Linked DNA regions of Staphylothermus marinus F1. The main gene of each other region encodes a partner of the protein of the gene in region 5 in a complex. Links are inferred from orthologs where the notes say so. Each region holds a gene or a part of one and is shown on either strand. Other genes may lie near its edges. The genes, in order: SMAR_RS05680, SMAR_RS05365, SMAR_RS05340, rpl4p and rpl7ae.

Region 1 (4,191 bases), 230 kb from region 5 along the record:
TAGTAAAGCAGAACAGAGATCCAGGCGTAAAAGCAGTATTTGTTCCTCCAGGTGTTAGAGGATATGTTTTTCTCGAAACATCAAGATTAGCATCGATTTATAGGTTGATAAGTGAATTAAAATATGTTAAATCAGGTCAACCAATCAAAGTTTCTCTAGACGAAGTAGGAAGACTTGTTAAGCCTAAACCTGTTATCGAAATGATTAAAGAGGGAGACATAGTAGAAATTGTGAGAGGCCCGTTTAGAGGAATGAAAGCACAAGTTATTAGTATAGATAGGAATAAAAACATGGTTGTCCTGAGTATATTAGAGGCTGCTTTCAATGTCCCTATAACTGTTCCAGGTGATTATGTAAAACCCAGTAGGAAGAGCGGTGTCTAGATATGGGTAAGAAAGTAATAAAAGTAATGGTTGAAGGTGGAAAAGCTAATCCAGGCCCACCTCTAGGCCCTACACTTTCACCGTTAAGAGTTAATGTTATGGAAGTAGTTAAAGCAATTAATGAAGCAACTAAGGATTTTGAAGGATTAACTGTTCCAGTTGAGATCATAGTTGATACATCTACTAGAAAATTCGAAGTAAAAGTTGGTATTCCAACAACAACAGCCTTGCTCCTTAAAGAAGTTGGTGTGAAACAACCACCTGGCGATCCTGCTCATCAGAAAATAGGGGATCTACCTATTGATAAAATCATAAAAATAGCTATATTAAAGAAAGAACAATTAACGGCTAAAACGTTAAAAGCAGCGGTAAAGACTATTTTAGGTACTGCTAGAAGTATAGGAATAACAGTAGACGGGAAAGATCCTAAGATTGTCCAGAAAGAAATAGATGAAGGATTATATGATGCTACGATAGCTAAATATGAACCTGAATGGGAGAAAGAGGAGGAACAAGAGACTGGCGAGGTGTGAATAGGAGATGCCTCTTCCAAGTAAGGAAGAATTAAAGGAAGCTATAGTTAAAGCAGTACAGTACAGTCCGAAGAGAAACTTTAAACAAAGTGTAGAATTAATTGTTGTTCTAAAAGATGTTGATCCCCGTAGTCCGGAGGGAAGAATTAGAGAGACGATATTTTTGCCGAAAGGACTTGGTAAAGATAAAATAATATGTGTTGTTGCCGATGGTGAAATGGCTGAAAAAGCTAGAGCAGGTGGTGCACACAGAGTTATAACAAGAGACGAGTTGCTCGCATTAAGCAAGAAAGACGCTAAAAAAGTAGCTCAAGAATGTGATTGGGTTCTTGTAAGGACGGATCTAATGGCTAATGCCGGCAGAATACTGGGACCAGCTCTCGGTCCTCGAGGAAAAATACCTGTCCCAGTTCCTCCCGCCGCAGATATAGTATCGGTAATGAATAGATATAAATCTGCAATTTTGCTGAGAAATAAGGATCAGCCACAACTAATGACTAGAATAGGAACAGAGGATATGAATCCCGAGGATTTAGTTATAAACGCACAGACAATATTATCACGTCTAGAAACAAAGCTGCCGAATGGAGCACATAATATTGCAAAAATAGTTGTTAAAACCACAATGGGTCCGCCAATAGAGGTTATGGGGTGATTAAAACATGTCTGCAACAGCAGTTCCCAAAGCTAAGAGAATTCCTCAGTGGAAAATAGAAGAAGTAGAATATTTAACAACATTGTTTAAATCATACCCAGTATTCGCAATAGCTGATCTAACAGGTTTTCCGACAAACCAGCTTCAAAAACTAAGGAAGAAATTATCGAAGAAAGTATTATTCAGAGTTTCTAAGAACAAATTAATTCTAAGAGCACTTAGAAATGCCGGTATTGATACAAGTAAATTCGAGGAACTACTTACAGGACAGAATCTATTATTGTTTACACATATGAATGCTTTCGAGTTAAGCCTATTACTCGATAAATACAAGGCAAAAACTTATTATAAACCAGGTGAAATAGCTCAGCAAGAAATAGTTATTCCTGAAGGAAACACCGGTTTATCACCGGGACCTATTCTTAGTACTTTCAGCAAACTAAAGATTCCTACACGTATACAGGGTAACTCTATAGTTATTACACGCGATACAGTTGTTGCGAAACCAGGAGATACTATATCTGAGGAATTGGCAAGTCTTCTGCAAAGACTAGATATTGCTTTAAAAGAGGTTAAGATAAATATTAAAGCAGCATATGATCATGGAATAATAATATTGAGGGACCAACTAGTCCTAGATCTCGAAGAGTATAAGAACATGGTTATGAATGCTCACCTAGACGCATTAAAGATCGGATCAGAAATAGCATGGCCTGTGCCAGAGATATTAGAGTTATCATTAAACAAAGCATTCCGTCAGGCATTAGCATTAGCTGCTGAGGCAGGATATGTAACACCAGATACTGCTGAATACGTGTTTAGAGCGGCAATAATGAAAGCACTAGCACTTGCAGCAGAAGTTTCCAAGTATGCACCAGATCTAGGATTAGAAGTACCAACAATACAACCGACAACTCCGCCTGAGAAAAAGGAAGAGGAGGAGAAGAAAGAGGAGGAAGAAGAGGAAGCTGAGACTGTTAGCGAAGAAGAACTAGCAGAAGGACTAGGAGCACTCTTCGGATAAACATGGGTAAATATTTTTATTAGGGAGAATACATTTTAAAACACCCAGATAATCATGGATAAGTGGATGTGTAAATAGGAAATAAGATAAAACATATATCCAAGAGGTGGTGAACGATCGAATACATATATGCTTCACTACTACTATATAAGGCTGGTAAAGAGATAAATGAGGAAAACATAAAGAAGGTATTAGAAGCTGCAGGAATTCAAGTAGATGAGGTAAGAGTAAAATCGCTTGTAGCTGCCCTGAAAAATATTGATATAGCAAAAGTACTTGAACAAGCACTAGCCGCTCCAGTAGCAGCGGTTCCAGCCGCACCGGCAGCACAGGCTCCAGCGGAAGAAGAGAAGAAGGAGGAGAAGAAAGAGGAGGAAGAAGAGGAAGCTGAGACTGTTAGCGAAGAAGAACTAGCAGAAGGACTAGGAGCACTCTTCGGATAAACAGTTTTTACAGCTCAAATAATTCAAGCCTTAAAACAATGTTCTCGGAGCAGATATGGTTTTTGTTTGGTCTTATTAAGAAATAATCTACCTTATCTCTTAGAAGCCAATACTCAACCATTACATTCAATACTCATATATTGGACGTTAATAACTAATATCATAACTAGTATGTAACAGAATATAGTGTGGATTAAGTGATGTATAATGGTCGAAGAAGAATTTATGAATGAGTTTTTGAAGAAAACCGGTTATCAAGTATATAAGTGTAAGAAGTGCGGTGAAAGATTCTGGAGCCTAGTGCCGAGAGATACCTGTCCTGATAGGCCGTGTAGTAAATATGATTTCTTATATAACGAGTATAAGGGAGTTCCTCCTTTAACATTTGATGAAGCAAGAAGGAAATTCATAGAATTCTTTACCTCTCATGGACATGGATATGTTGACCCCTACCCAGTTCTTGCTAGGTGGAGAAACGATCTATATTTGACAATTGCGTCAATAATTGTTTTTCAACCAGCTGTTACTGAGGGAATAGTTGATCCGCCATATAATCCGCTAGTCATAGTTCAGCCCAGTGTTAGGTTGGAGGATATAGATAATGTAGGCTTAACGTTTGGAAGACATCTTACAAGTTTTGAAATGGGAGGACATCACGCATTTAATAAGAAGGATCAATATGTTTACTGGGTAAACGAAACACTTCAATACGCATTCGACTTCTTTACAAAAATAATTGGGATAGAACCTGAGAACATTGTTTTCAAAGAATCATGGTGGGAGGGAGGAGGAAATGCTGGACCAGCATACGAGGTTCTAGTTGATGGGTTAGAGCTTGCCACACTAGTATTTATGAAGTATAAAATAGTCAATGGGAAAAAAGTTAGAAATCCCGTACTCGTAGTTGATACTGGTTATGGTATAGAGAGAATTGCCTGGTTTACTCAGAGAACACCAACAGCTTTTCACACAATATTTAGTTCATTATTGGAGACATATAAGAATATTTTAGGAATAGATGAACCTCCCTATGATGTGCTTAAAAAAATAGTTTACTTACTTAGTGATAAGGAGATCGAAGACGTATATATGTTGAATAAATATCTTGAAGAGATAGATTATTCTGAATATTATAAATCCTTAGTAGACACGA
Region 2 (3,670 bases), 190 kb from region 5 along the record:
TTAATATTATCAACGCCGCACGGAGTATTATCTCATAAAGAAGCTATTGCTAAGAAGACTGGAGGAGTACTACTGGCATATGTATACTAAAACAGGATAGGTGTGGTAAATGGTTAAGCTTCCACATATATATGAAGAAATAGATATACCGGAGAACGTTACTGTAGAAATTAATGGTTTAAAAGTAAAAGTTAATGGTCCAAAAGGGAGTATTGAGAGAGATTTCTCTCATGTAAGAAATATTATTCTTAGAAAAGAAAATAGTAAAATTATAGTTGAGACATTCTTCGCTGATAGAAGGAAAAAAGCACTAGTGGGCACTATTGCATCACATATTGAAAATATGATTAAGGGAGTATTAAAAGGATATAGATATAAATTAAAAATAATATATTCACACTTTCCAATCACAGTCGAAGTTGATGATAGAAATCGTATTGTTAGAATAAAGAATTTCCTTGGAGAAAAATCTGATAGGATAGCTAAGATAATAGGTGAAGACGTCAAAGTAACTGTTAAAGGAGAGGACATTATTGTTGAAGGAATAGATATCGAGCATGTTGGACAAACAGCTGCTAACATTGAGTTAGCTACAAAAGTTAAAGACAAAGATAGGAGAGTCTTCGCAGACGGCATATATATTTATGATTGGGGTGAAGAAGAATGAGTGAAAACAAAGACTTAGAAAAATTATTAGAGCTTAGAAAAAAGCTTAAATCAAAGAAACCAGAGTTTCTACGCCATCTATGGTGGAAAAAACCAAAGTTTAGAAATGATCCTAAGTGGCGTAAACCAAAAGGTACTGATAACAAGATGCGGTTGAAAAAGAAAGGGTATCCACCGCTGGTTGAAGTTGGATATAGAGGACCTAAACTAGTACGGGGGCTACACCCGTCAGGTTTGAAACCCGTAGTTATACATGATCCCAAAGAACTGGATAGGCTAGATCCAAATATGCACATATTATACATTGGTAGAACTGTTGGACTAAGGAAAAGAATAGAAATTATGAGAATAGCGAGTGAGAAGGGATTTAAAGTAGCTAATCAAATAAGTCTTAGTCAAAAACAATAGTGGAGAGAGGTAGTGTAGTAATGACTGATTTAAGTCTACAAAAGAGATTGGCTGCGGAGATATTAGGTGTAGGCGAGTCGAGGATATGGATAGATCCTGAAAGAATAGATGAAGTTGCTGACGCGATTACTCGGGAAGAAATTAAAGCGTTAATTAAGGACAGAGTTATACAAGTTAAACCAATACATGGGAACTCTCGTGAGAGATGGAAAATAAGACATATGCAGAGGAAGAAGGGGCGTAGAAGAGGATATGGTAAACGTAAGGGTAAGAAGACAGCTAGGAAGGATAGGAAGGAGGAATGGATGAATAGGATTAGAAAAATTAGAAGGTTTCTCAGGTATCTACGCGATCATGGCGTAATTACTCGCAAAGATTATAGGAGATTATACATGTTGGCTAAGGGTGGAACATTCCATAGTCTAGCATCTTTAAAACACTATATGAAGGAAAAAGGCATAGTTAAAGAGATTAGGTGAGCAAGGATATGGCTAGAGGACCAAGATACAAGGTTCCTAAGCGTAGGAGGAGAGAAGGTAAAACAAACTATTATAAGAGATACAAGATGGTATTATCTGGTCATCCAAGATTTGTAGTTAGAAAAACACTAAAACACATAATTGTTCAAATAGTAACAGCTAAGCCAGAAGGAGATATCACCATAGCAGCAGCTCATTCACGAGAACTCTACAAGAAATATGGTTGGATGGGTGGATTAGGAAATACGCCGGCAGCGTACTTGACAGGTCTACTTGCTGCACTTCGCGGATTAAAGGCGGGAATAAAATATGCTGTCCCAGATATAGGCTTACATGTTCCAACGCGTGGAGCCAAGGTATTCGCGGCCATAAAGGCGGCTAATGATGTTGGATTAAAGGTTCCGGTAGGTGAAGAAGTTGTGCCTTCGGATGATCGTATTCGTGGGGAGCACATCGCCTCCTGGGCTAAGATGCTCCAGGAGGCTAGTCCCGAGGCTTATGAGAGATTCTTCTCAAAATATATTAGTCGAGGCTTTGATCCCACCCAGCTCCCCACGCATTTTGAAGAAGTAAAGAACCGTATCTTAGAGGAATACAAGGATGTGTTGGGTGAGTAAATATGCCTATGAGTGCGATTGATAAAGAAGCTCTTGAAACATGGGTTCCAAGAACACGTGTAGGTAAAATGGTTGTTGAAGGAAAGATTACTAGTTTAAAGGAAATATTTGATCGCAATCTTCCATTGCTTGAACCAGAAATAGTTGATTATCTACTGCCCGATCTAAAATATGAAAGGCTTGATGTAGGAATAGTTCAGAAAGTAACTGATGCTGGTCGAAGAAGCAGGTTTAGAGTAGTTGTCGTAGTAGGTAATGAGGATGGTTTTGTAGGAGTAGGATCGGGTAAAGCGAGACAGTACCTAGTTGCTCTACGAAAAGCTCTGAGAAATGCTAAGCTAAACATTACACCTGTCAGGCGAGGATGTGGAAGCTGGGAGTGCAGATGCGGCGAACCCCATAGTATACCGTTTACTGTACAGGGTAAGAGTGGTAGTGTTGTAGTAGTATTGAAACCAGCACCTAAGGGAACAGGATTAGTAGCCGGTGATACAGCTAAGGCTGTGCTTAGAATGGCTGGTATAAAGGATGTATGGACAGAGACATTCGGGAAAACAAAAACAACACTAAACTTTGCTAAAGCAGTTGTCAACGCATTAAGAAACACATACAAGTTTGTAGCACCGGTTGATTGGCTAAAAGCTTAGAGAAAGGTGAAGTGATAAAATGCCGGATTTATATGCGATCATCAGGATTCGTGGAAGATTAGATGTACCACCGGATGTTGACTATACATTAAAACTGTTGAGACTCCATAAAAAATTCCATATGGTAATATACCCGTCAAACCAGCCAGGATTAAAGGGGATGCTACAAAAGGCAAAAGACTGGATAACCTGGGGAGAAATAAACTATGAAACACTTGTAGAATTATTGAGAAAACGTGGAAGAACACTTGGAAATAAACCATTAACGGATGAATTTGTTGATAAATATTTGTCAAAGTATGGAATTTATGGGGGAATACAAGGTTTAGCTAAAGCATTATTAGAAGGTAAAATAAAGCTTCACAAACTCGAAGTAATTAAGCCGGTGTTTAGGCTTCACCCACCACGTGGAGGCTTTAAGAGAAGTACTAAGAGACCATTCAATGATGGAGGAGAACTAGGATATAGAGGTAAGTCTATTAATGAATTAATTAAAAGAATGCTTTAAATAAATGTTTAAAGGTGAAGATCATGGTTGTCCGTAAAAAGAAGAAAAGCCGAAAACTAAGAGGAAGAACACGCTCAATGGGTTGGGGACGTATAGGACAACATAGAAAAAGCGGTGCGCGCGGAGGCTTTGGAGCAGTAGGATTCCATAAACACAAGTGGATATGGGTTCTAAAATATGCTCCTAATTGGTATGGAAAACATGGCTTTACAAGACCTCCAGAAACAATATATGGAGTATACAGTATCAATGTCGGAGAATTAGATGAGTTAGCAAAACATCTTGTTTCAAAGAATCTTGCTTATCGCGAGGAAGGCAAGATAGTTATTGATGTTACAAGCATGG
Region 3 (4,421 bases), 190 kb from region 5 along the record:
CACTCATTCTTCTTCACCCCAATCATAAATATATATGCCGTCTGCGAAGACTCTCCTATCTTTGTCTTTAACTTTTGTAGCTAACTCAATGTTAGCAGCTGTTTGTCCAACATGCTCGATATCTATTCCTTCAACAATAATGTCCTCTCCTTTAACAGTTACTTTGACGTCTTCACCTATTATCTTAGCTATCCTATCAGATTTTTCTCCAAGGAAATTCTTTATTCTAACAATACGATTTCTATCATCAACTTCGACTGTGATTGGAAAGTGTGAATATATTATTTTTAATTTATATCTATATCCTTTTAATACTCCCTTAATCATATTTTCAATATGTGATGCAATAGTGCCCACTAGTGCTTTTTTCCTTCTATCAGCGAAGAATGTCTCAACTATAATTTTACTATTTTCTTTTCTAAGAATAATATTTCTTACATGAGAGAAATCTCTCTCAATACTCCCTTTTGGACCATTAACTTTTACTTTTAAACCATTAATTTCTACAGTAACGTTCTCCGGTATATCTATTTCTTCATATATATGTGGAAGCTTAACCATTTACCACACCTATCCTGTTTTAGTATACATATGCCAGTAGTACTCCTCCAGTCTTCTTAGCAATAGCTTCTTTATGAGATAATACTCCGTGCGGCGTTGATAATATTAATATTCCAATATTATATGCTGGAAGATACTTGCGTAGCCAATGAGGCATTCTCTCCAAATCCCTGAGTTTTACTGGAAATCTCGGCTTAATAACGCCGGTTTTGTTGATTCTACCCAGTAATTGAACCTTTATTTTTCCCCAGCGACCATCATCAATGTATTCAAATTCTCCAATATACCCTTCTCTTTGCATCACGCGTAAAACATTAATTATAAGTTTTGAAGCTGGCCAAATCAGAGCTTCAGATTTGGCTCTCATTTCAGCATTTTGTATTGTTGCCAGAGCATTCGCTAATGTATCAAGCATTACCATTTACTTTCACCCCATTATAAAACCAATACTATTATCAAAAACCCCCTTAACTATATTTTTTAAATCCGAGGGATGGAGCTATTTCTCTGAAACACTGCCTACATAGATATAAACCATATACTTGAATCACTGCATCCCTTGTTCCACATCTCCTACATTTACGTGAACCTTTACCGAACTTATAGATTTTTGGAGGCCTATATTTACCCATGTATGGATCCCCTCTATTATTTTCTAAATAATCTCAACACCAAATTCTTTGTGTAGATAAAGCATTGCTTCTTCTCGGGAAACACGGTGTCTGCGAGGTATATGTTTCTTTCTACACCTTTTTCTCCTTAATACTCTATACCCTGGTCGCTCAATTGTAATAGCTACATCCATGCCAAACACTCCTATTTCAGGATCATACTTTACTCCAGGTATCATGATGTGTTCTTTAATACCAAAACTAACATTGCCATTATCATCAAAGCTTGAAGCTTTTATTCTATAATTAACTGCTTCAAGTACTCGTTTCAGAAAAGCAACAGCTTTTTCTCTACGTAGAGTAACTTTTGCTGCAATGTTTTCTCCTTTTCTAATACCGAAGTCTTTAATTGTGCGTTTAGCTCTTCTAGGAACGGGTTTCTGCCCTGTTAGCTCCTCTAAAACTTGCATAGCCTTGCTCAGTCTTTCAGTAGCTGCCCCAACTGATATGTTTACTGTTACCTTAGCTAGACGTGGCTTATACATTGGATTAGAATTCCATTTTTCAATTATTTTATCTGCGTCGGGTACATGTTCTATAATCGTAGACATTACCAAGCACCCTCTGGCAACTTTATCAATGGTTCTTCTTTACCTATTGGGAACACATAGGTAAGACTTGTTTGGAACTTGTTTCCATGCTTATCCTCTATTGTTACAATACTTCTATGTCTACGAATACCCTTATGTATAGATACTACTTTTCCAACTCTACCAACATTTCTTCCACCACTAATTATTACAAGCGTTCCTTCATCTAATGGTATATAGTTTAGTATTTGTTGTTCAGGTATTGATATTTGTAGTGTTCCCAGAGTCTTATATATGTCTTCAACAGGATTCTTAGGATCACTTACTTTGATCAACACGTTCCTGCCATCATGAAGGTTCAGCTGTATATGTCCACCTTTAACAGTTGTTTTATTCTCTATTCTTGAAAGCTTATATTTGGCTTCTTCCTTATCTATCTCGATCAAACCCAGAACTTTTACGGGCACAGGGATAACTCTATATGTTTCACCTGTATCAACAATCTCAATTACATCCATTAATCCTACTGGATACTTATAGTTCTTTCTAACTCTTCCATCAACTTTAAAATGTCCTTCACTAATTAGTTTCCTAGCTTCTCTAGCTGTTTTAGCATACCCCAGTATATCGCGAACAATTATAAGTAGAGGAAAACATCGTTCAATAGGGTGTGGACCTGGTGAAGGTTTTACAGCCCATTTATACTCTTTTCTCAGTATAGGCCAAAACTTAGGCGCAACTAGTGCTTTTAAATGTTTTTTACCACCCATTCTAGCCATTATTTCTCACCTTCAGTCTCTTCTATTGTTTTCCCGCCACCTTCACTAGTTTTACTTGTTTCTTTTTCTTCAACTACTTCGCTCTCTATTAAACCCTTTCTTCTCTCAATTATTTTTCTACGCCATTTATCGCTTAGATCAAGCTTAATAATCATTACCTTGCTTGGATGTATAGGGTAATATACTGGGGTTTGATCAGCCTTTTTACGTTGAACCCCCTCAACATATAGTCTTACACGTCTTAAATCTATCCTGACAACTTTTCCTTCATGTCCTTTCCAGTCTCCACGCATAATTCTTACTACATCGCCTTTACGGACGGGTAGTTTTTTAACACCATATTTCTCTCGTAGCTCTTTGCTTAGTGGTGCATTGAATAGTTTATGTCTTAGGTGGAGCGGCATGTTGAATAATGCTTTCCTCTGTTTAGATGGTTTTGACGAATATGTTATCGCCATATATTTTCACCTTAAACAACTATTGTTGCAATATTTGCTAGTTGGGGCCATCTCTCAGCTACTTCTTTAGCTATTGGTCCACGTATTTCACTACCCTTAGGTGTTCCTTCAGGAGTAACTATTGCGACTGCGTTGTCTTCGAAAGCAACCCATGTACCATCTGGTCTCCTAAATGGTCTCTTCTGCCTCACAATAACGGCTTTAACAACTTGTTTCCTCATTTCAGGTGTTCCCTTCTTAACAGTGACAACTACTAGGTCGCCTATGCCTGCTGGAGGTATTCTTCTAAGTCTCCCTTTGTATCCGGGGACACCAATTATTTTAACCAGTTTTGCCCCACTATTGTCGGCAACTCTAACATATGAGCCTACCTGTAAGCCTGTGGCTATTCTTCTCCTAGAGAAAGCCGGTTTACCTTTTCCCTTCTTAGGCATTACTTCTCACCAGCTCTCTTAATTATTCCTAAAACAACGAAATGAACAGTCTTTGATAAAGGCCTTGTTTCACCAATTAATACTTCATCTCCTTCTTTAGCATTGATACATGGTGGATTATGTGCATGTATATGTGTATGTCTTTTCTCATATCTCCTATATTTCCTCACATAGTAATAGTAATCATGCCTGACAACTACTGTTCTATGCATTTTTGCTTTAACAACTACTCCTCTAAGAATTTGTCCACGAACTTTTACATGTCCATGCCATGGACATTTGGGATCATTGCAGCTCTCCTTGGGAGGCTCTATTCCCGGTATGCCAATGTTTCTTGGCTTAGCCAAACTCATTCCTCATCCACTACCTCACAATATTCTTTAATCTATCCTCTGGTCTACCTAAAATCTGAACTCCCCTAATTATTACTTTCTCTTTATTTGGAAGCATAAACTGGAATACTCCATTGGCTTTTAAAACTCTTACTCTTCTACCTGAATTTGTTTCTATTAGGAGGGTTTTTTGGGTCTCATCTATGACTAAGCCGGTTAAGCCGACAAGGGATTTATCAGGATACTCTATTATTTTTATTCTCAAACCAATCAATTCGTGGTAGAATATGTTTCTACGAGTATGTCGCAATTATGATCAATACCTTGAGAAAGAACTTATTTACTTTCTGGAAATACCCAGTTCTTCCTCGCGCATTATTGTAAGTATTCTTGCTATATCTCTCTTAATATTTCTTATACGAGCAGTATTGGTTAGTGTTCCTACTCTTGCCTGCATTCTAAGCTTTATTAGTTCCAGACGCAGCTCATTTAATCGTCTAAGTCTTTCTTCTTTAGTCATTTTTCTAATTTCGTCTGGCTTCATATATACTCACCTTATTGCGGACTTATTGATTCATTTGTTTCCTCTTTCTCAACAGGTATTAGGTCAGCTAGCTCTTCGGGCTTAACTGATTTTATTTCAACATAGTCGGGAG
Region 4 (4,403 bases), 180 kb from region 5 along the record:
GTGTTGGGGAGAAGAGATTAGGTCTTATCTATAGGGAGAAAAACAAGTTGTTGGCTGATATAGGGCTTCCTAGACCTTATAGGATAGAAGCTGGAAATTGTAAGCCAGGCGATATAGGGTATGTTGAAATAGTTGATGTTAATACTAGGAGAGCAATATGTTTAGATGTAGAACCATATAGGGGCCCTATTCTTGCGTTTGCGGATAGTTTACAAGAAGTATTAGAAGAATATAGGAAAACGGTAGATCTCATAATCGCTACTAGCAAGTATGGGAAAATCCCAAGTCATAAAGAATTAGCAGGTGTTAAAGGGAAGACAATAATAATATTATTCGGGGGTCCGCATAGAGGATTATACGATATAGCTAAGAAGGAAGGGTTTATTCTGGAGAATAAAGTTGATAAAGTATGGAATACCATACCTGAGCAAATGGTTAAAACTATAAGGAGCGAGGAAGCATTAATATCTACACTAGCAGTAGTTAACATGTTTATTTATGGAGAGAACTTATAATACCCTATGTAATGTATGTATGCAGAGATTAGCAGGTGAAGATAATGGGGCATAGAAAATATAGTGCGCCACGACATGGCAGTTTAGGAGTTAGACCTAGGAAACGGGCTGCTAAAATAGTGCCTAGAATAAGAAGTTGGCCTACACAGTCATGGTTTGATTTATTAGTTGAGAAACTGGGAGATGAAGCAGTAAACAAGGGGATCGCTCCTAAACCAGTACTTCTAGGATATGTTGCTTATAAGGCTGGAATGAGTCATGCAATAATAATTGATGATAGACCCCACACATTTACTTCTGGTAAAGAAATAGCCATTCCTGTAACAGTACTCGATGCTCCTCCAATACTGATTCTAGGGCTACGAGGATACAAGATTCACCCAATGCATGGTCTTCTATCATTCGGCGAAGTATGGAGAAGCCCTGTGGAGGCGTTAAAGGAGCTATACGAGAAAATATATAGTGATAACCCGTTCATTAATCTTGGAGCAAAAGATATTGTGAGAAAATACTTGAAAGGATTAAGAAAGGTTAATCCAGGACTAGTAAAGCCTGAGCCACATAGTGAATATGGATTTAAATTCTTAGAAAATAATTGGAAGGAAAAACTTGAACGATTAAAAGCAGCTGAACTAGCAGATATTAGAGTAATTGCATCAACAATACCGGTATTATCCGGTATAGGTAAGAAAAAACCCGAGATAATCGAGATAAAAATTGGTGGTGGAACACTAAGCGAAAGAATAGATTACGCCGAAAAACTCCTAGGCAACTATGTAACTGTAGATCAAGTATTTAGAGAGGGACAATTCATAGATATAATAGGTGTTACGAAAGGTAAGGGGTTCCAGGGAGTAATAAAGAGATTTGGAGTCAAAGAGCTTCCACGCTGGCATAAACATAGGAAGGGTAGTAGAAAAATTGGTTCTAGAAGCCCTGGTTTCGGCACTATGAGCGAGACTCCTCAGCCAGGACAAATGGGCTTCCATAGGAGAACAGAATATAATAAGAGGATCATAAAAATAGGCATTAATGGATGGGAAGTAACGCCTAAAGGAGGATTCTTAGGATACGGCATAGTTTATGGACCATACATAATGCTTCATGGAAGTATTATTGGGCCTAGAAAGAGATTATTAGTATTAAGACATCCTATTAGGCCTCCTTCCTGGTATCCTCTAGAAGCTCCCCAAATAATCTATTATAGTCATGAAAGCAAACAAGGAGTCTAAACTGGGTGAAGAATAATGCCTTGGACAATACTTATCCCATTTAAGCTTGAGAGACAAGAAACATATGTATTTAGCTCTGACGGTGAAAAAGTAGAAGAGATTACTTTACCTCCAATATTTAGTTTACCTGTTAGAAAAGACTTGATCCGGAGAGCGTTTCTATCAGCATTTACATCAATGCTTCAACCAAAAGGCAGGGACCCATTAGCTGGTAAGAGAACAACTGCTAGAAGCTGGGGTGTTGGTAGAGGATTAGCGAGAGTGCCAAGGCTACCCAATAGTAGGGCAGCATTCATATCTTTTGCTAGAGGAGGACATGCAGCTTTTCCACCCAGACCAGATGAAAGAATACATGAGAGAATTAATAAACGTGAAAAAGCATATGCAGTAGCATCAGCAATTGCAGCTACTGCTAAAGTAGACCTTGTTAGGGGTCGTGGACACGTATTCCAACAAGATAAACTACCGGTTGTGCTTCTAGATGATGTTGAGGATAAGATTAGTAAGGCTAGAGACGCTAAAGAGCTTCTAATAAAGCTTGGCTTATGGAGCGATATTGTTAGGAGTTATGAGAGAATAAGAATTCGTGCAGGCAAAGGTAAGATGCGTGGTAGAAGATATGTTGAGCCAAGAAGCATATTGTTTGTTGTAACAAGCTATGATAAACCATTCGCTAAAGCTGTTAGAAACTTTCCAGGAGTAGATGTTGCTACACCTAATAATCTAGGCATACTGCATCTAGCACCAGGAGGTGTACCTGGTAGATTAACGGTCTTTACCCGTTCAGCCATCGAAGATATTAGTAGAAAATATGAGGTGCGCACGTTATGAGCATGGATGAAGGAAGACTATATAAAATCATTATCAGACCAGTACACTCTGAGAAAGCATTAAATCTCATAGATAAAGAAAACACATTAACATTTATTGTTGATAGAAACGCGTCTAAGAAGGACATTAAAGACGCTGTTGAACTAGTATTTGGAGTGAAGGTATTAAAAGTCAGAACTCTCATAACAAGTAGAGGAGAAAAGAAGGCATATGTAAAGCTAGCTCCAGAACACCGTGCAAGCGAAATAGCTTCACAACTAGGATTAATCTAGCATTAACATATAGGAAAGGGTGTAATGTATGGGTAAAAGAATACTTCCACAAAGAATGGGTAGAGGTACACCAACATTTAGAAGCCCTAGTCATAGAAGAGTGGGGCCAGCAAAATATCCGCCACTAAAACTAGACAGAACTATAAAGGGAAAAATAATTGATCTATTACATGATCCTGGAAGATGGGTTCCACTAGCCAAAATAGTATTAGAGGATGGAACAACATTCCTAACACCGGCTGTTGAGGGAATGTATGTTGGACAAATAATAGAAATAGGACCAGACGCACATATATCCAATGGAAACATTTTACCGATCGGGAAAATACCGGAAGGAACACAAATTGCCAACATTGAGAAAAGACCTGGCGATGGAGGAAAATTCGTTAGATCATCTGGTACATACGCATTAATAGTTGGAAGAGCAGGGACAAAGACTCAGGTTCAACTACCTAGTGGTAAAATAATAGAAGTACCAAATAATGCAAGAGCAACAATAGGAGTAATTGCTGGAGGCGGTAGAGACGAAAAACCATTATTAAAAGCAGGGAATGCTTATCATAAATGGAAAGTTAAAGCAAAGAAATGGCCTAAAGTCAGAGGAGTAGCTATGAATGCTGTAAGCCACCCACATGGTGGAGGCAGCCATCAACACGTAGGTAAGCCGTCAACAGTTGCTAGGGAAACACCTCCAGGTAGAAAAGTCGGGCACATCGCTGCTAGAAGGACTGGTAGACGTAAAGGTTAATCTTTATAATTTATACATTTCTTCAACAGATCAATTTTGCTTTGTGGAACATATATTATTTTCTTAAGTGGCTGTATTTCCGAAACAACATATAGGTGATCATTGAATCTTTTTCGACCAATTATTTTAATATATGTTTTTCCGCTACTTAATGAAAGGCATTTAATATATTTTTGCCTATGGATAACTATCCTCCTTAAAAATACATCATAGTGTTTACTGATTTTTCTACTCTTAAATATATTCTCTCTTGAAATAATACATATTTTCACCTTATTATCTTCGCAGACTAGATCAAACCATACTAGATCATTGCCTTCAATGTAGAAGCATCTATATATTACTGTCAATTAACAACCACCGTTAATCAATATTTATAACACTCCTTAACAAATACTATGGCTCTGGGATAGATATGTCAGAGAAAAATATAGAAGATCCTATTGTTAAAAAGGTACATGAAATCTATGGTTCGGTAATAAAGAAAAGAACCCCTATTCGAAACCCTGATTTAATGTTGAAGGTACTACGTGAAGAATATAAGCTAGTTGTTAAACCATACATAGTTTACTTAACTGTTGCAGCATTTATGAATAGTAGACCAGTCTTATATGAGGGCCCGCCTGGAACAGGCAAGACCGAGATAGGTGAAGCAATCTTAACTTTATGGAGTGGGAAATCAGCATTTATACTTCCATGTAGCGAAAACTATGATGAATATCGGGTTATAGGAGACTTTCACCCAGCAATGGCTATGGCGAAGGGATTTAACGAAGAAAGCTTTATTCCCCGCCCACTTTTAGCT
Region 5 (4,354 bases):
CTTATGTCGATAAATGCAGTCCGAAAGAATTCAAGAAACTACGTGACTCTGGAAAACCATGTCCTCACAGAGAATTACCTCCGGAAAAACACCTAGAAGAACTGGACAGGATCTTTGAAGGTTACTATTCTGAGGGAGAAGCTGTCGTTAGAGTTAAAACAGATCTATCACATCCTGATCCAAGCGTTAGGGATTGGGTTGCTGCAAGAATAATTGATACTTCTAAAACACCGCATCCTATTGTTGGAGATAAATATATCTTGTGGCCCACATATAATCTAGCTGCTGCAATAGATGATCACTTAATGGGTGTTACACATATACTTAGAGCTAAAGAACATGTTTCAAATACTATTAAACAAAAATTCCTATATGATCATATGGGTTGGAAATATCCGGAAACAATACATTTTGGTAGATTAAGTCTTGAAGGAGTTATTTTGAGTAAGTCTAGAATGAGGAAAATGATCGTAGAATATAATATGGAGCCATATGATGATCCAAGATTCGGGACGTTATCTGGTTTGCGGAGAAGGGGAATTGTAAGAGAAACTCTTTGGAGAATAATAAAGGATGTAGGAATAAATGTAATTGATGCAAGAATCAGCTATGTAAACTTAGCTGCGATTAATAGATCAATCATAGATCCTCAGGCAAAAAGATATATGGCTATCGAAGAAGCATTACCTCTGAAACTTATAGGTTTTAATAATAGTATTGAAGCCCACGTATTACGTCATCCCTCAACTCGTGAAACATATAATTATATAATAAAACCAGGAGACATAGTGTACATATCACAGAAGGATTTTAATATCATACAAAATAAAATGTTTAGATTAATGGGTATAGGAAACTTTGCATTAACACGACCAGTATTCTCTAAGAACTATATAGGTTTTGAAGCAAGGCTAATAAGTTTATCAGCTAAGGAAGCAAAACAGTATCGCGCACCAATAATTCAATGGGTTAAACTTGAACAATCAATAAGAGTTAAGCTAATAATACCGAAAGAAACAAACCTTGAAACAAGAATACTCCTCGCAGAAAAAGCATTAACTAACGAAGAACTTGGAAACATAGTACAATTCTATAGAATAGGGTTCGCAAGAATAGATTCCAAAGAACCAGAGGAGATCAAATGTATTTTTGCACATGAATAACAAAAACCTTATAATACCATTTACTATTATTTGGTTTTAAATCAGACGACCGAAGAGTTGGGAGGAGGATGAAGTTATGTCTAAACCATTCTATGTAAAATTCGAAGTACCTCCAGAACTAGCTGAGAAAGTATATGAAGCAGTTAAAAAGGCTAGAGAGACAGGTGGTAAGATAAAGAAGGGAACAAATGAGACAACAAAAGCTGTTGAAAGAGGAATAGCAAAACTAGTGATAATTGCTGAAGACGTTGATCCACCAGAAATAGTTGCTCATCTACCTCTACTCTGCGACGAAAAGAAAATACCATATGTTTATGTCCCAAGCAAAAAGAGGCTAGGTGAAGCAGCGGGTATAGAGGTAGCTGCAGCTAGCGCTGCAATCATAGACCCAGGCGGTGCTAAAGACTTAGTAGAAGAAATTATCAAGCAGGTACAAGAACTAAGAGCAAAGGCAGGAGCCTAATCTCTATTAGGTTATAGATCAAGCTGCATAGGAATAAATAATATAGTTCTTCAATAATTTTTTGTAATACTTATCCCTGTTTTCTCATGGAGAATATTTTCTTAATAATTCTGATCAGGATAATTTATTAGTTGAGGAAAAACTTTTATCTTCTACCGCTTAGTTTCCTAGCTTCTCTCTCTGTTTCTCTAAGTATTAAGATATCTCCTAATCTGACGGGGCCTTTAACATTTCTAGTAATTATTCTTCCTTTATCTCTTCCCTCTAATACTCTTACGCGAACCTGTATTATTTCCCCAGTTACACCTGTTCTACCAATTATTTGAATTACCTCTGCTGGAAAACCTATTTCTTCGATTACGTTTATCTCGGGTTGTTCAGCTACAATCTTTTTCTCTGTTTCCTCACCGCTCAAAATCAATACACCTTATATGGCTAGTTGATTTTTATGTTCCGCTCCAAACAATTAACTATTCAAATTTGGTGTAGGAGATACGTTTTTATAAGGTTTACGATAAAACTTAAAATACTCTACAATTGTATTTTCCCGATAGTGAAATACTGTAGACAATAAATGCTTATTGGAGTGGTGGAGGAAACAATGCCTCGCATGGTGAGATGTAGTTTCTGTGGACGTGAAATAGAGCCTGGAACAGGAATAATGTATGTAAAAAATGATGGCTCTATACTATGGTTTTGTAGTCGTAAATGTTACAAGAACTATCTATTGCTAAGAAGAGATCCCAGAAAACTGAAATGGACACTTAAATATGGTTCACAAACCAAATAATCAGTGATTGAGTGATCAAGGTTGAATACCGAGAGAACTCTTGTTCTAATCAAACCAGATGGCGTTAGGAGAGGATTGATTGGAGAAATTATATCCAGATTTGAAAGGAAAGGTTTAAAGATTAAAGCATTAAAAATGCTTCGGCTTACAAGAGAAAAAGCTGAAGAATTCTATAGTGTTCATAGAGGAAAACCATTCTTCGTATCTCTAATAGAGTTCATGACTTCGGGGCCTATCATCGCCATGATTCTCGAAGGTGATATGGCTATTAGTGTTGTTAGGAGGATGATCGGACCAACAGATGGTAGAGAAGCTCCTCCTGGAACAATTCGAGGCGACTATTCATTATCTAAATCTCAAAATGTTGTTCATGCAAGTGATAGTCCTGAAAGTGCTATGAGAGAGATAAGAGTTATTTTCAAAGATGATGAAATAATTGATTGGTAAATAATTATATTCAGCTACCAAAAACTAAGCCGTAGAACGGATCTTGTTTCTTCTTGATCTCAATTATTTCTTTAAGAACCATTTTCTCATCATCGCTTAATTCATTTTTGTACTTTGTAAGCCATAAGTGTACATGTTGTTTAGGTATATCAGTATATAGTATATCTCCTTCATCAACGTGTCTTCCAACAAGTATTCTACCACGAATACTTATAGCAACAGATTGACCCGCACGTGCTTCTTTTAATACATTATCTCTATCACGTATTTGCATAATCGTGCCCAGTCTCATACCGTCTTTTCTCATTAATGGATACCCCGGCTTAATAACTCCGCCAATAACTTCTACTCCAACAATTGCTGGATTACTTCTTCTGAAAATGTAGCCTGGCAATATACGTATTTTACCTGGCCTAATAAGAGATTCTAGCTCCTTAATTTTTTCTTGTTCGCGAAGCTGTTTAACCCATCCAATATAGTCTTCTATAAGTTTATAGATAACATTGTGTCTAAAGATCTTAACGTTTTCTCTAGCAGCATACTCTTCAGCTTCAGGGAGTATTTTAACATTAAAAGCTATTATGACTCCGTATTCTGGTCTATGATTCTTTGAAACAGAAGCTTCTAAAACATCATTTTTAGAAACAGGGCCGACATCTGCTAGTCTAACTGGTATATTTTCTCTCTTTAAAGCTTCGACAACTGCTTCTAGCGTTCCTAGGGTGTCAGCTTTTACTACAACACCTATGTTATCCGTCTTTATTCTAACGGATTCTATTTCTTCTTTTACGATCTTAATATATTCCTCTATCTTATCCTCCGAGGGAACAACGAATATTGGTGAGCCAGCAAGCGCGTTATCCAGATCTGGGGCTGAAATCTTTACGCCTGTAGCAGCAACTACTTGTTCGACACTAACAAATTTTCCTTCATGTGCTCTCATATCTTGTAGTGGTCTAGGCATTAATAATGCTCTTACCTTTGTAACTATTGGTTTATCTTTGCCTCCAACAACAATAGTGTCTCCCCTACGTATTACGCCGTCATATATGATTACATCTATTGTTGTTCCAAGACCGGGTTCTTCTTTAACTTCTAAAACAACACCCTTAGCGGGTTCTTCGCTTGTAACTAGTCTTTTCTTCATAAATCTCTGGACAAGACCAGTTAGTAGAGCTAGTAGTTCTGGAACGCCTTCGCCTGTTTTAGCTGATACAGGCACTATTGCCACCGTTGTTCTAAAATCTTTTACTCTATCAAATCTTTCAGCCATAAATCCTGCTTCGTAGAGTTGTGAAATAAGCCTATATATTAGTTCTTCAAGCCTGCTAACAATGCGTGGGTCTTGTTTTCTTATAGTTTCTAAGAATGGTTGATCATGGTTGGGCTTCCAACCTGGAATTCTATCTATTTTATTAGCTGCTACTATAAAGGGTACTTTTCTTTCTTTCAGTATCTGTATACTTTCCCATGTTTGTGGCTGAAATCCCT

Evidence for each region.
Region 1: rpl7ae (region 5) and SMAR_RS05680 share a complex: the UniProt entries of both Methanocaldococcus jannaschii proteins name them as parts of the 50S ribosomal subunit. The link is inferred for Staphylothermus marinus F1 from one-to-one orthologs.
Region 2: rpl7ae (region 5) and SMAR_RS05365 share a complex: the UniProt entries of both Methanocaldococcus jannaschii proteins name them as parts of the 50S ribosomal subunit. The link is inferred for Staphylothermus marinus F1 from one-to-one orthologs.
Region 3: rpl7ae (region 5) and SMAR_RS05340 share a complex: the UniProt entries of both Methanocaldococcus jannaschii proteins name them as parts of the 50S ribosomal subunit. The link is inferred for Staphylothermus marinus F1 from one-to-one orthologs.
Region 4: rpl7ae (region 5) and rpl4p share a complex: the UniProt entries of both Methanocaldococcus jannaschii proteins name them as parts of the 50S ribosomal subunit. The link is inferred for Staphylothermus marinus F1 from one-to-one orthologs.

The regions. Positions count from the first base shown.
Region 1 is NC_009033.1:1,050,223-1,054,413, forward strand. The notes cover bases 818-3,586. They hold SMAR_RS05680 (50S ribosomal protein L10), read left to right. Parts: upstream 818-1,578; coding sequence 1,579-2,595; downstream 2,596-3,586. Other genes in these bases: SMAR_RS05670 (50S ribosomal protein L11), read left to right, coding at 818-916; SMAR_RS05675 (50S ribosomal protein L1), read left to right, coding at 924-1,571; rpl12p (50S ribosomal protein P1), read left to right, coding at 2,712-3,038; alaS (alanine--tRNA ligase), read left to right, coding at 3,246-3,586. Also shown: SMAR_RS05665 (transcription elongation factor Spt5), read left to right, coding at 1-383; more of SMAR_RS05670, read left to right, coding at 386-817; more of alaS, read left to right, coding at 3,587-4,191. UniProt on the Methanocaldococcus jannaschii protein: Forms part of the ribosomal stalk, playing a central role in the interaction of the ribosome with GTP-bound translation factors.
Region 2 is NC_009033.1:1,008,213-1,011,882, forward strand. The notes cover bases 1-2,823. They hold SMAR_RS05365 (50S ribosomal protein L19e), read left to right. Parts: upstream 1-1,094; coding sequence 1,095-1,553; downstream 1,554-2,823. Other genes in these bases: SMAR_RS05350 (30S ribosomal protein S8), read left to right, coding at 1-90; SMAR_RS05355 (50S ribosomal protein L6), read left to right, coding at 110-667; SMAR_RS05360 (50S ribosomal protein L32e), read left to right, coding at 664-1,074; SMAR_RS05370 (50S ribosomal protein L18), read left to right, coding at 1,562-2,170; SMAR_RS05375 (30S ribosomal protein S5), read left to right, coding at 2,173-2,817. Outside these bases: SMAR_RS05380 (50S ribosomal protein L30), read left to right, coding at 2,837-3,325; SMAR_RS05385 (uL15 family ribosomal protein), read left to right, coding at 3,349-3,670. UniProt on the Methanocaldococcus jannaschii protein: Binds to the 23S rRNA.
Region 3 is NC_009033.1:1,004,462-1,008,882, reverse strand. The notes cover bases 1-2,999. They hold SMAR_RS05340 (50S ribosomal protein L5), read right to left. Parts: upstream 1,784-2,999; coding sequence 1,217-1,783; downstream 1-1,216. Other genes in these bases: rplX (50S ribosomal protein L24), read right to left, coding at 2,541-2,999; SMAR_RS05335 (30S ribosomal protein S4e), read right to left, coding at 1,783-2,541; SMAR_RS05345 (30S ribosomal protein S14), read right to left, coding at 1,029-1,193; SMAR_RS05350 (30S ribosomal protein S8), read right to left, coding at 581-982; SMAR_RS05355 (50S ribosomal protein L6), read right to left, coding at 4-561. Outside these bases: SMAR_RS05325 (50S ribosomal protein L14), read right to left, coding at 3,011-3,433; SMAR_RS05320 (30S ribosomal protein S17), read right to left, coding at 3,433-3,786; rnp1 (ribonuclease P protein component 1), read right to left, coding at 3,797-4,075; rpmC (50S ribosomal protein L29), read right to left, coding at 4,106-4,309; SMAR_RS05305 (30S ribosomal protein S3), read right to left, coding at 4,321-4,421. UniProt on the Methanocaldococcus jannaschii protein: This is one of the proteins that bind and probably mediate the attachment of the 5S RNA into the large ribosomal subunit, where it forms part of the central protuberance.
Region 4 is NC_009033.1:996,057-1,000,459, forward strand. The notes cover bases 690-3,670. They hold rpl4p (50S ribosomal protein L4), read left to right. Parts: upstream 690-1,762; coding sequence 1,763-2,578; downstream 2,579-3,670. Other genes in these bases: SMAR_RS05260 (50S ribosomal protein L3), read left to right, coding at 690-1,747; SMAR_RS05270 (50S ribosomal protein L23), read left to right, coding at 2,575-2,850; SMAR_RS05275 (50S ribosomal protein L2), read left to right, coding at 2,879-3,598; SMAR_RS05280 (hypothetical protein), read right to left, coding at 3,595-3,670. Outside these bases: SMAR_RS05255 (putative RNA uridine N3 methyltransferase), read left to right, coding at 1-515; more of SMAR_RS05260, read left to right, coding at 560-689; more of SMAR_RS05280, read right to left, coding at 3,671-3,948; SMAR_RS05285 (AAA family ATPase), read left to right, coding at 4,014-4,403. UniProt on the Methanocaldococcus jannaschii protein: One of the primary rRNA binding proteins, this protein initially binds near the 5'-end of the 23S rRNA. It is important during the early stages of 50S assembly.
Region 5 is NC_009033.1:818,919-823,272, forward strand. What follows is about bases 1-2,932. They hold rpl7ae (50S ribosomal protein L7Ae), read left to right. Parts: upstream 1-1,239; coding sequence 1,240-1,626; downstream 1,627-2,932. Other genes in these bases: SMAR_RS04245 (glutamate--tRNA ligase), read left to right, coding at 1-1,163; SMAR_RS04255 (30S ribosomal protein S28e), read right to left, coding at 1,772-2,041; SMAR_RS04260 (50S ribosomal protein L24e), read left to right, coding at 2,228-2,416; ndk (nucleoside-diphosphate kinase), read left to right, coding at 2,438-2,863; infB (translation initiation factor IF-2), read right to left, coding at 2,874-2,932. Outside these bases: more of infB, read right to left, coding at 2,933-4,354. UniProt on the Methanocaldococcus jannaschii protein: Multifunctional RNA-binding protein that recognizes the K-turn motif in ribosomal RNA, the RNA component of RNase P, box H/ACA, box C/D and box C'/D' sRNAs.